Regions from separate parts of the Planifilum fimeticola genome, predicted to be linked through region 1. Evidence: a T-box and tRNA genes for the amino acid it is inferred to sense, from the RefSeq annotation. Region 1 holds a T-box; the other holds one or more tRNA genes.
The links. The T-box of region 1 lies ahead of pheS (phenylalanine--tRNA ligase subunit alpha). A T-box ahead of a tRNA ligase gene usually reads a tRNA of that ligase, here a tRNA-Phe.
Positions count from the first base shown of each region.

Region 2: it has a tRNA-Phe gene. The T-box ahead of pheS (phenylalanine--tRNA ligase subunit alpha) is inferred to sense a tRNA for this amino acid. The anticodon was not compared.

Region 1 covers NZ_PVNE01000002.1:93,125-99,026, reverse strand. The annotation lists gene CLV97_RS01910 (CvpA family protein) at 1-502, opposite strand, end outside; gene zapA (cell division protein ZapA) at 514-765, opposite strand; gene pheT (phenylalanine--tRNA ligase subunit beta) at 853-3,267, opposite strand; gene pheS (phenylalanine--tRNA ligase subunit alpha) at 3,280-4,314, opposite strand; T-box leader at 4,356-4,588, opposite strand; gene CLV97_RS01890 (TrmH family RNA methyltransferase) at 4,645-5,442, opposite strand; gene CLV97_RS01885 (potassium channel family protein) at 5,447-5,902, opposite strand, start outside.
Region 2 covers NZ_PVNE01000011.1:67,052-72,953, forward strand. The annotation lists gene CLV97_RS08505 (outer membrane lipoprotein-sorting protein) at 1-355, opposite strand, end outside; gene CLV97_RS08510 (sigma-70 family RNA polymerase sigma factor) at 333-896, opposite strand; tRNA gene CLV97_RS08515 (tRNA-Arg) at 1,139-1,215, opposite strand; tRNA gene CLV97_RS08520 (tRNA-Leu) at 1,222-1,308, opposite strand; tRNA gene CLV97_RS08525 (tRNA-Cys) at 1,412-1,485, opposite strand; gene CLV97_RS08530 (YugN family protein) at 1,551-1,973, shown strand; tRNA gene CLV97_RS08535 (tRNA-Trp) at 1,983-2,056, opposite strand; tRNA gene CLV97_RS08540 (tRNA-Thr) at 2,064-2,139, opposite strand; tRNA gene CLV97_RS08545 (tRNA-Phe) at 2,143-2,218, opposite strand; tRNA gene CLV97_RS08550 (tRNA-Ser) at 2,298-2,392, opposite strand; gene CLV97_RS08555 (L-lactate permease) at 2,726-4,501, shown strand; gene CLV97_RS08560 (glycerol-3-phosphate dehydrogenase/oxidase) at 4,571-5,902, opposite strand, start outside.

The DNA.
Region 1 (5,902 bases):
TCTGTTCGCTCAGATCGGGAGTCAGTTTCAACACGCCTTGGCAGACGAAGGATTCCTGAATCGCTTCGCGCCCCGTTTCCCAGGGAAGAAAGTTCATCACGTGAACGCCGATGAACAGGATCAGAAACACTTGAACCAGGTTGAGGAGAACGCCTCCGAGGCGATTGATCTGTGAGAGGACGGGGATGTCGAACAGCCCGGTCAAAAGCCGGGCGATGATCGAGATAAGGATTTTGACCCCCGCAAAAAGGAGGATGAAGGCAAGCATCCTGTACAGGATCCCTTCAATCGGAAGGAGTCCGATCCATCCTCCCCCCACCTCCTCCGGAAGAGGAAAGCGCTCCATCAGGACCTGGGAAAAATCTCCGGAAAGCCGATACGCCGCCAGGAGGGCGAATATCGACCCCACCAAGGAAAACGCTTGAAGGATCAACCCCTTTTGATAGCCTCGGATCACCCCTCCGGCAAGCAGCAGGAGGAGGAACCAATCCAAGCCGTTCATCCCCTTCACTCCTAGGGCTGGTCATCCTCGATCAAATGGATGATCTCATCATACTCCCTTTTCAACTTGAGATACGCATCGGCAATGTTAACCGCGGACAAAACCGCAAGACGCGTCGTATCGAGCCGGGGGTTGCTCTTGGCAATCTGCCGCATCTTGTCGTCCACATGGGCGGCCACTTCCCGCATATAGCCGGGACTCGCCTTTCCGACAATCTGGTATTGCTGGCCGTAGATTTCAACGCTCAATTTGTTTTTTGTCATCGGAACGCCTCCTCCACAGCGTGAAGGTGTGTATCATGTTTCTTTCGCCCTGTGAAGGGGTACTTCCTGCACATCCAGCTGATTGTCTTAAGTGCGCAGCCGGGCCCCGAAGACTCTCTCCAGTTCGTCGACGACGGCCTGATGGAACTTCGCCACTTCCTCGTCGGTCAGCGTTCGATCCTCCGCCCGGTAAACGAGGGAATAGGCGAGGCTCTTCTTTTCATTACCCACTTGCTCACCGGTATACACGTCAAACAGGGTGACCGATTCCAAATGTTCACCGGCGGCTCTGCGGATCACCTTCTCCACTTCGGCGGCGGGTACCCCCGCATCCACCACGATCGCCAGATCGCGGGTGGATGCCGGATAGCGCGGGATCGGTCGGAACAGGAGATCCGTTTTTGCCGCGTCCAGCAATACTTCCATATCCAGCTGGAAGGCAAAGGTTTCCTTGAGATCCAACTCATCCGAGAGGCGGGGGTGGATCTGTCCCAAAATCCCCGCAAACCGCCCGCCGATCCGAATCTCCGCCGTCCGACCCGGGTGGAATCCCTCCGGCCGGTCGGGGAGGAACTCCACGCCCTCAATTCCCAGACGCGCAAAGAGGGATTCCAAAATTCCCTTCACCCGATAAAAATCGGATGCGGTTTGTTCCCGCCAGTGAACCGGTCCCATCGGACCCGTCCACAGCCCGGCCAATTCCCAACGCTCTTCGGGAAGGTCGGTCAGGGGCTGCTTTTCCGCCAGATAGGTTCGACCGATCTCAAAAAGAGCCACATGCTCCTGACGGCGATGCACATTGTAGGCGGCGGACTGGAGCAAATGGGGCAACAAACTGGTCCGGAGCACGCTTCGTTCGTCACTGATGGGCATGCTGAGCGGAATCGGACGGGCATCGGGATGCAGGGACAATCCCTTTTCCCATTGCGGCGAGGTCAGGCTGTAAGTGACCGCCTCGTTCATTCCCAGGTAACGAAGGGTGTGGCGGATGGTTCGGCGCAGCCGCTGCTCGCGGGTCAGGCCTCCGCGGCCCTGGGAACCCTGGAGGAAAACCGCCGGAATCCGGTTGTATCCGTAGAGGCGCGCCACCTCTTCGATGATGTCCACCTCGATGTTCAGATCATTGCGCCGCGATGGCACCTGCACGTGGTAGACGTTTTCCTCCTTTTTCACGGGAAAACGGAGCCGGCGGAATATGTCCATGACGTCCTCTTCGCCGATATCCGCACCCATAAGGGAGACAATCCGCCCGTGACGCACCGGGATGATCTTCTCATCCACGTCTCCGCTTTTTTCCAGGACGATGGGGGAGGCCACGCGTCCCCCGGCCACTTCCACCAGCAGCTGAACGGCCCGCTTCAGCGCCGGAACGATCCGGCTTCGGTCCACTCCCTTTTCGAAGCGATTGCTGGCCTCGGAACGGAGTCCCAGCCGGCGCGAAGTTCGGCGGATCAACACCGGATCAAAGCAGGCCGATTCGATCAAAACCCGGGTGGTTCCATCCTTCACCTCCGAGTTGGCCCCGCCCATGACACCGGCAAGACCCAGGGGTTTGTCCCCGTCGGTGATCAGAATGGTATCCTGATCGCACTCCCGGGTCACCCCGTCCAGCGTTTCGAGCCGCTCGCCCTGCCGGGCCCTGCGGACGAGGATCCTTCCCCCCGAAACCTGGTCGTAATCAAAGGCGTGCAGGGGTTGACCGTATTCCAACATGACGTAGTTGGTGACGTCGACGATATTGTTGATGGGGCGAACCCCCGCCGCGATCAACCGGTTTTGCATCCACTGGGGAGACGGTCCCAAGCGGAGACCGTCGACGACTTGGGCGGCATAGACGGGACAGTCCGCCTCCGATTCGACGGCAACGCTCACGGGCAGCTCTGCACCGGTCACGGGCAGTTCCTTCGGCTCCGGCAGGCGAAGGGACCGGTCGAACACCGCTCCGGCTTCATATGCCATGCCGATCATGCTTAAACAGTCGGAACGGTTCGGCGTCAGGTCCAGTTCCAACACCTTGTCGTCCATCCCCAGCAGGGAACGGATATCCTGCCCCACCTTCGCTTCCTCGGTCAGGACGAGGATCCCTTCCGTCAGCTCCTTGGGAAGCAACTTTTCCGGAAGCCCCAGTTCCCCCGCCGAACAGATCATTCCCTGGGATTCCACGCCGCGGAGCTTCGCCCGTTTGATGCGGACATCCCCCGGCAGTTCCGCACCTTCCAGAGCCACGGGAACCAACTGCCCCTCCGCCACGTTGGGGGCGCCGCACACGATTTGGAGGAGATCCTCCTGTCCCACATCCACCCGGCACACGCGCAACCGCTCCGCTCCGGGATGGGGCTCCACCGATTTCACACGACCGACCACCACCCGCTGGACTCCCGGGTTCCGATCCTCCACCGCATCCACGGCCACGCCGGTCCGGGTCAAGCTCTCCGCCAGCTCGTCGGCATCAATTCCCGAGAGATCCACCATCTCCTTCAACCACTCATAGGACACGCGCATGATCCATCCCCCTCAAACCGATTGGTACTGACGCAGGAACCGAAGATCGTTGGTGTAAAAGTGACGGATGTCATCCACGCCGTACTTCAGCATGGCAATCCGTTCCACACCCATCCCGAAGGCGAAACCGGTGTACTTTTCCGAATCGTAACCGGCCATCTCCAACACCCGGGGGTGAACCATTCCGGAACCCAAGATTTCGATCCATCCGGTTCCCTTGCAGGTCCGGCAACCCCGGCCGCCGCAGATGATGCAGGAGATGTCCACCTCGGCACTGGGTTCGGTGAAGGGAAAATAACTGGGTCTGAGGCGAATCTGTTGATTCTCCCCGAACATCTTGCGGGCGAAGGCCAGGAGCACCCCGTTCAATTCGCTCATCGACACCCCGCTGTCCACCACCAGCCCTTCGATTTGCATGAACTGGTGGGAATGGGTGGCGTCATCCTCATCCCTGCGGTACACCTTTCCGGGACCGATCACCCGGACCGGGACCTGACCTTCCCGGGAGCGCAGGGTCCGCACCTGAACACCGGAGGTATGGGTCCGAAGCAGAATATGAGGGGTGATGTAGAAGGAATCCTGCATATCCCGAGCCGGATGATCCTTGGCGATATTCAGCGCTTCAAAGTTGATCTCGTCCCATTCCACCTCCGGCCCCTCCGCCACTTCAAAGCCCATTCCGATGAAGATGTCCTCGATCTGTTCAATCACCGCCGACAGGGGATGAACGGATCCCAAGGGCCGGGGATCGCCGGGCAGCGTCACGTCCAGCGCCTCTCGCTTGAGCCGCTCCTCCAGTGCACGCTCGGCCAGCTCCTCTTCCTTCTCCGCGATCAGGCGCTCCAGCTCCCCGCGGATTTCGTTGGCCAAGCCGCCCACCTTCGGACGATCCTGCGGGGGAACATCCTTCATTCCCCGGAGAATCGCGGTGATCTCTCCCTTTTTGCCCAAATATTTGACGCGCAGCTCCTTCAGTTGATCGGAACCTTCCGCCGCGGCAATCGACCTCTGCGCTTCCTCGCGCAACGCGTTCAAGCGCGAAATCATTCCCAGACACTCCCTTCCCTCGATATAAAAAATCTCCCGCCCAAAGGGACGAGAGATCGCGGTACCACCCTTTTTGAACGACAGCCGCAGGCATGCGGCGCCGTCCCCCTCTGATCGCGTTAACGGGCGAACCCGGTGCTCCCTACTCGGAAATCCTTTCAGGAGACAGCTCCGGAGCGAACTTCGAACCGCCGTTTCCCCGGAAATGCTCTCAGTCGCGACATCTCCTCCCTGTGGGGGCGTGCGGCCTACTCTTCTCCTTCATCGCCTTGACCGTAAAATTTGATATCTAGTATAGCGGAATTTTTCGGAAGCGGCAACCCGGCTCGGCTAGGCATTCCCCCACTTTTGCCGCAGCCGCTCGTAGAGCAACACCGCCGCAGTCACCGATACATTGAGGGATTCGACGCCGCCGGGCATCGGAATGCGAACCACCCCGTCGACGAGCTGTTCGAGGGCGGGATCCACCCCCCGCCCTTCGTTACCCAGCAAAAAGGCCGTCCGGGGCGGATACTCGTAACGAAAATGGACCGTCTCCGCCCGCGGATGAGTGCCGATCACGGCAACTCCCCGCCGACGGAGTTCCAAAATGGCGCTTGAGAGATCCACCTTTCGAACCGGCAGGCGGAAAAGAGATCCCATCGCCGCCCGGACGGTTTTGCTGTTGTAGGGGTCAGCCGTTCCCCTACCCAAAATGACGGCTGTCGCGCCGGAAGCCTCCGCCGTTCGCAGGATGGTTCCCAGGTTGCCCGGATCCTGCACCGCATCCAGGAGTATCAGCGTCTCCCCGATCGGAAGCGCTTCTTCATCTTCAACCCGGGGAAGCTCCAACTCCACCGCAATGCCTTGGGGGGTCTCCGTGTCCATCAGGCTTTGAAACAGGGACACAGGAAGGCGATACACCGGGAAGGCCCCCTCCCGAATCCCGGGGATTTCCGAGAGCAGCCGCTCTTTCCCCTCCTCCACCAGGCAGGAGCGCACCTTCCATCCGGCATCCATCGCCTCGGCCACCAGATGGGGACCCTCCACCAGAAGGGATCCGTACTGTTCCCTGCCCTTCCGGCGGTGAAGCTTTCGCCAGCGCTTGTATTGTTCGTTTTGGTTTGAGCTGATGTAACGGATATCCACGACCTCATGCCTCTTCTTCCAGCTTTTTCAGATCCCGGTTGTGTCCCAACACGATCAGGATGTCTCCCGAACGGATCACGTCATGGGCCGCCGGGGATACATTCATCCGTTCCCCGCTCCTGATCGCGATCACGTTGCAGCCGAAGCGGGCGCGAAAATTCAGGTCCTTGAGGGACTTTCCGCTGAACTTCTCCCCCGCGCTGATTTCCACGATGCTGTAGTCTGCGGACAGCTCGATAAAATCCAGGATGTTGGGGGAGATCAGGGAATGGGCGACGCGGACGCCCATGTCCCGCTCCGGGTAAATCACCTTGTCGGCTCCGATTTTGTACAGCACCTTGCCGTGAAGGTCGTTTCGGGCCTTCACCACGATCTTGTTGACGCCCATATCCTTCAGGATCAGGGTGGTCAAAATGCTGGACTGGATGTCATCGCCGATGGAAACGACCACCACGTCGAA
Region 2 (5,902 bases), on a different contig from region 1:
TTTTGGCGACCACTTCCCGGGCATCCACATCGGGGACCGGTTGAAAAAATGTGCCGATCCCGACCAGCAACAAGGCGATGACGGCAGCCATCCATGCGAGGGACCTTCGAATCCGACGCAGCTTTCCCTCCCTCCGATCGCTGCCTTTCATCCGAACTCTGGATCCGTCGACATCCGAAGGCCGGGCACTTTGAAGCAGTTCGGCGCGCAGGGAAGCGACAAAATCCGGATCCGGCCTTTCCGGCGCGGACAGTTGGTTCGCCACCTCTACAAGCCCGGCCATCTCCCCATCCGGACAACTCTCCGGGCACTTCAGGCATCGGGCCAGCCGTTCAGCCTTCTCCCGTTCCGTCATCTCCCCTCACCGCCTTTCGCAAGGTTTTGAGCGCCCGATACAGCATCATTTTGGCCGCATCCTCGCTTTTTCCCAATATACGACCGATTTGTCGAAAAGAAAGGTCTCCGCAAAACCGGAGAATGACTGCCTGCCTCTGTTCCTCGGGCAAATCGTCCACTGCCCGCCACAAATCCAGATCGCGAAAGGGTTCTCCGATGTCCTTTTCCGGAAGATCCACGAAAAGCGGACCGCCGGCCACCTCCCGCCCGGCCCGGCGGTAATGATCGGCCACCGCCCGGCGGGCAATGCCGAACAACCAAGCCGAAAAGGGCTTTTCATCCCACTGAAAGCGACCGATGGATTCCAACGCGCGGCGAAATACATCCGCAGTCACATCCTCCGCATGGGCGCGATCCCCCACCCGCCCGTAAACATATCGGTACACGGGGGTTACATAAAAGTCGTAGAGGCGTCCAAACTCCTCCGGATCGCGTTTGGCCCGCTCCACCAACTCCCGTTCCTCCTGATCCGCCGAGATCCGGTCTCGTTCCTCCAACACGCCGTTATCACCCCCGCTTCTCACAAGCCCTTTGAACGTAATATCGCTTGAAGGCGGCAAAAAGGAACGCCCTTCACTTTTTTCCCTCCAACGAAAAAACCCCCTGCCGAAGCAGAGGATTTATGCAAAAAATAAGCCTGACGTTTGAAGCACGTTTGCAATCCGTTTGCAATTTGGGTCGGAAACAAATTGAAATCTGGCATAGAAAAACGAAAAAGCCGCGATTTTACGCGGCTTGTTGGTGGCGTGCCCTGGAGGATTTGAACCCCCGACCTTCTGATTCGTAGTCAGACGCTCTATCCAACTGAGCTAAGGGCACAAGATCTGGTGCGGACGAAGGGACTTGAACCCCCACGGTCGTAAGACCACTAGATCCTGAATCTAGCGCGTCTGCCAATTCCGCCACGTCCGCACGTTGTGAGCTGAAATCCTTTGCCTTACGGCGACATTAGTTAATGTATCACATGCTTCTCAGAAAGTCAACAGGAAATTTCATTGTTTTGATTGTTATTTGTTGGAGGCGGCACCCGGATTCGAACCGGGGATAAAGGATTTGCAGTCCTCTGCCTTACCACTTGGCTATGCCGCCATGTTCCGTATGGAGTCGGCCCCGCTCTGAAACAATAAGGACATAACCTGAAAGGAGATGGGCCGATGATTCCTTTGGAATCGCGCATCGAAAACCTTCGCGCCGGCTACGGCGAGTTGAAAGCCGTCTTTGAACAGCAGGGCTTTACCCTGGGAGGGGGGTACGAATACGACCACGGTTATTTCGACAAACCCCTCGACCCGGAAAGCGACCAGGCGCACCGCGCCTATCTGCGCGTCCCCGTTTTCGCCGTCGAAGGAAACATCGAAGATGACAGCGCCACGGTCCGTTTGGGCAAACCCTTCGTGCTCAAACACGAGTTCAAAACGGGACCGGACGATCGCGTCACCACCGGCGTATTCAGCGGGCTTGTCAACCAGTTCACCGAACCCGCCGACAAGGACGATGCCGTTGAAACCGTGTGGGTGGAAAGGGCCAAGTCCGCTTTAAACGAATTGGAACGGGGACTTGAACCGCTGATCCACTGAAAAGAAAATTGGCAGGGGCGGCAGGAATCGAACCCGCACCGGAGGTTTTGGAGACCTCTGTTCTACCATTAAACTACGCCCCTAAGTGCATGGTGCCGGATGTAGGACTCGAACCCACGACACCTCGCTTACAAGGCGAGTGCTCTACCAGCTGAGCTAATCCGGCATGTGGTGGTTCGGGGCGGAATCGAACCGCCGACACGAGGATTTTCAGTCCTCTGCTCTACCGACTGAGCTACCGAACCAATCGCCCGACGAACCGGAAACCGGTTCGATCGGTGAAAAAAAGACTCCTGAGACTTTCAGAAGTCTGCTCAAATAAACTGGCGGAGAGGGAGGGATTCGAACCCTCGAGACGGGTTTTTACCCGTCTACACGATTTCCAGTCGTGCTCCTTCGGCCAGCTCGGACACCTCTCCACGAAATTTCTTAGCCGTGACATTCATTATTCTATATCGGGAAGATTCCCCGTGTCAAGAGGAAAATCATCCCCAGATTTTCCCCCTGCAAACCGCGGGGCGCAAAAAGTTCCGTACGGCAGGCAGTCTGTCCCATAAAGGTCCTTTTTATGCCCCGCCCCGACAAAAGAGGCGTTTAATTCGGAATAAAAGGAGTATTGAAAACACGACCGACTATTGATAAATATGGAATCGGGAGGATGTATCCCGCAAAAACAGCTGTTTTTGTCCAGGCGGTAAAGGTCGGATCGGTCCGTAGGTGCAAACATCTCCATCCGGTTGGGGGGATTGGACATGCTTTCCTTGTTGGCCTTGCTTCCCGTGCTGACGGTTTTTTTGTTCCTGGTGGCTTTCAAGTGGCCGGCGAAAACGGCCATGCCCCTCGCCTTTGTCGTCACGGTGGGGCTGGCCCTGTGGGTGTGGGAGGTTTCCTTCAATCAGGTCCTCGCGGCCACGGTCGACGGTTTGATCACGGCGCTGACCCTTCTCTACATCATCTTCGGAGCCATCCTGATGCTGAACACGTTGAGTGAGAGCGGCGCCCTGATCACAATCCGAAAAGGGCTGTCAAACATCTCCCCGGACCGGCGGGTCCAGGCGGTGATCATTGCCTGGCTGTTCGGCTCCTTCATCGAGGGGGCCGCCGGTTTTGGCACCCCCGCCGCCGTGGCCGCTCCGCTGTTGGTCGGATTGGGCTTTCCGGCGATGGCGGCGGTGGTGTGCGCCTTGATCATCCAGAGCACTCCGGTCTCCTTCGGCGCCCTGGGAACGCCGATTCTGGTGGGAGTCAGTTCGGGATTGGGAGAAGGCAAGCTGAGCGAAGTGACGAAGGTGGTGGGTTCCGATTGGGAATCGGTCCTCTCCTCCATCGGCGCGAAGGTGGCGGTTCTGCACTTCGCTGCAGGATTTTTCATCCCTCTGCTGATGGTCAGCATCCTGACCCGCTTCTTCGGTAAAAACCGCTCATTCCGGGAGGGGCTCAGAGCGTGGAGGTTTGCCTTTTTCGGAGCCTTGGCGATGACGATCCCCTATATTCTTACGGCCGTCACCCTCGGCCCCGAATTCCCCTCCCTCTTCGGCGGATTGATCGGACTGGCGGTGGTGGTGTGGGCGGCACGGAAGGGATGGTTTCATCCGAAAGACGGCATATGGGATTTCGACGCTCCAGAAAAATGGGATCGGGAATGGGTGGGCAACCTTCGCCTGAACGACCCGGCATCCCTCTCCGTCAACATGCCCTCCTGGAAAGCGTGGACTCCTTATCTCTTGGTGGGATTGTTTCTGGTCCTCACCCGGATGGACTCTCTCCCCGTCAAAGGGTGGCTCAACGGTGTAACCATAGACCTTGAGAATTTGTTCGGGTCCGGCATGTCCGTCAGCGTGAGCCCCCTCTATCTCCCGGGAACCATCTTCATCGCGGTGGTTCTCCTCACCGGTTTGATCCATCGGATGGACAACGCCTCCTTCCGGAGGGCCTGGACAAGCACCTTCAAAACGACGGGGCTGGCCTCGGTCGCCCTTCTCTTTGCGGTTCCGATGGTGAAAGTGTTCATCGGTTCTTCCGGGGGAGCCGCCGGTTACGACAGCATGCCCATTGAACTGGCCAAGGGCGTGGCCGACACGGTGGGGGCCGTCTGGCCCATCTTCGCCCCGTCCATCGGCGCCCTGGGAGCCTTCATCGCGGGCAGCAACACCGTCTCCAACATGATGTTCTCCCTGTTCCAGTTCGGAGTGGGAACGCGGATCGGGGCGGATCCCTCCTGGATCGTCGCTCTGCAGGCCATCGGCGGAGCCGCGGGAAACATGATCTGCGTCCACAACGTGGTGGCCGCTTCCGCCACCGTCGGGCTGATCAATAAGGAAGGAGCCATCATCCGCAAGACGCTCCTGCCCACCCTGTATTACGTCCTCTTCGGCGGCGCGCTGGGTTACACGATCCTGCACGGCTTCGGATGGAACATCGGAACGGTGATCGTCCTCGGAACCGTCGCCGGTTTCGCCATTCTCCTGGCCCGCTTCGGAAAAAACCCTCCGGGTCTGTCCCAACCCGGCTCGGCCCACAAGGGATGAGAAGAAAAATGGCGGGATTCCCCTCTTGCCTTGCGGAGGGGAATCCCGCGATTCGTTTGTTCCCCTTCTTTACACAAACTCCGTCGCCTCTCGGATGCACAGGTCCAGATCCGCCCGGCGGCGGGAGCAGGTCTCCTCATCCCAGCCGCACACATCCCGCATGCAGTCCAGCACGGGATCTTTCCACCGCTTCACCCGGTGGATGTCGAAAAACAGATCCCCGGTGCGGCGAACCCAGAAATCGGCGGGGGTTGCGGCCATTTCCTCTTCCACGGCGTAGAGCAGAACGGCGTACAGGGAAGGAGGCAATCCGTAAGCTTCCGCTTCTTTCCCTTGCGAGGCGATCCGCCCGAACACCTTGTCGATGTTGGTCCCATAGCGCCGGACAAGCCGCTGCGACTCCTGTTCGTCCAATCCCAGCTCCGTCCCCTCCCGCACCTTTTCCTCGACGAAGGCGGGGAAGCGGTCGGACCCGCCGACATCGCCGCCGGAGAGGGGAATCCGCTCCGTCACGCATGGCCCGAAGGGACCCGCCCCCTCCTCGGCCAGTCCGGCGCACACCCGATCAACCACCCGCTGCGCCATTTTGCGGTAACCGGTCAATTTTCCCCCCGCAATGGTGATCAGTCCGGTCTCGGAAAGAAAGATCTCATCCTTCCGGGAAATTTCCGTCGTCGGCTTTCCTTCCTCGCGGATGAGGGGACGGATTCCGGCCCAGCCCGATTCGATCTGATCCGCCGTGAGCCGAACGGAGGGAAACATCCCGTTGACCGCCTCCAGGAGGTAATCGCGATCCTCCCCGCTCATGTGCGGACGGGCCGGATCCCCGCGATATTCGGTGTCCGTCGTTCCGATGTAGGTCTTTCCGTCCCGAGGGATGGCGAACACCATCCGGCCGTCCGGCGCGTCGAAATAGACGGCGTGACGGAGTGGGAAATGTTTCTGGTCGGTCACGATGTGGATCCCCTTGCTCCATTGAATGGTCTTCCCCGTTTTCGACCCGTCTTTTTCGCGCAGAAAGTCCACCCAGGGACCCGTGGCGTTGACCACTTTCTTGGCGTGAATCCGGTAGGAATCGCCGGTCAAGGTGTCGATCACCTCGGCCCCGATCACTTTTCCGTCCCGATAAAGCAGGTTTTCCGCCTTGGCGTAATTGGAGGCAAGAGCGCCCCGCTCCACCGCTTCCTTCAGCACTTCCAGCGTCAACCGGGCATCGTCGGTCCGATATTCCACATAGAGTCCGGCTCCCTTCAATCCCTCCTTCCTCAACAGCGGCTCCCGCTCCAGCGTGTCCGTCGGATTCAGCATCCTCCTCCGTTCTTCCTTTTTCACCCCGGCCAAACGGTCGTACACGAACAATCCGAGCGAAATGCCCGCCTTGCTGAAGGTCCCCCCTTCGAC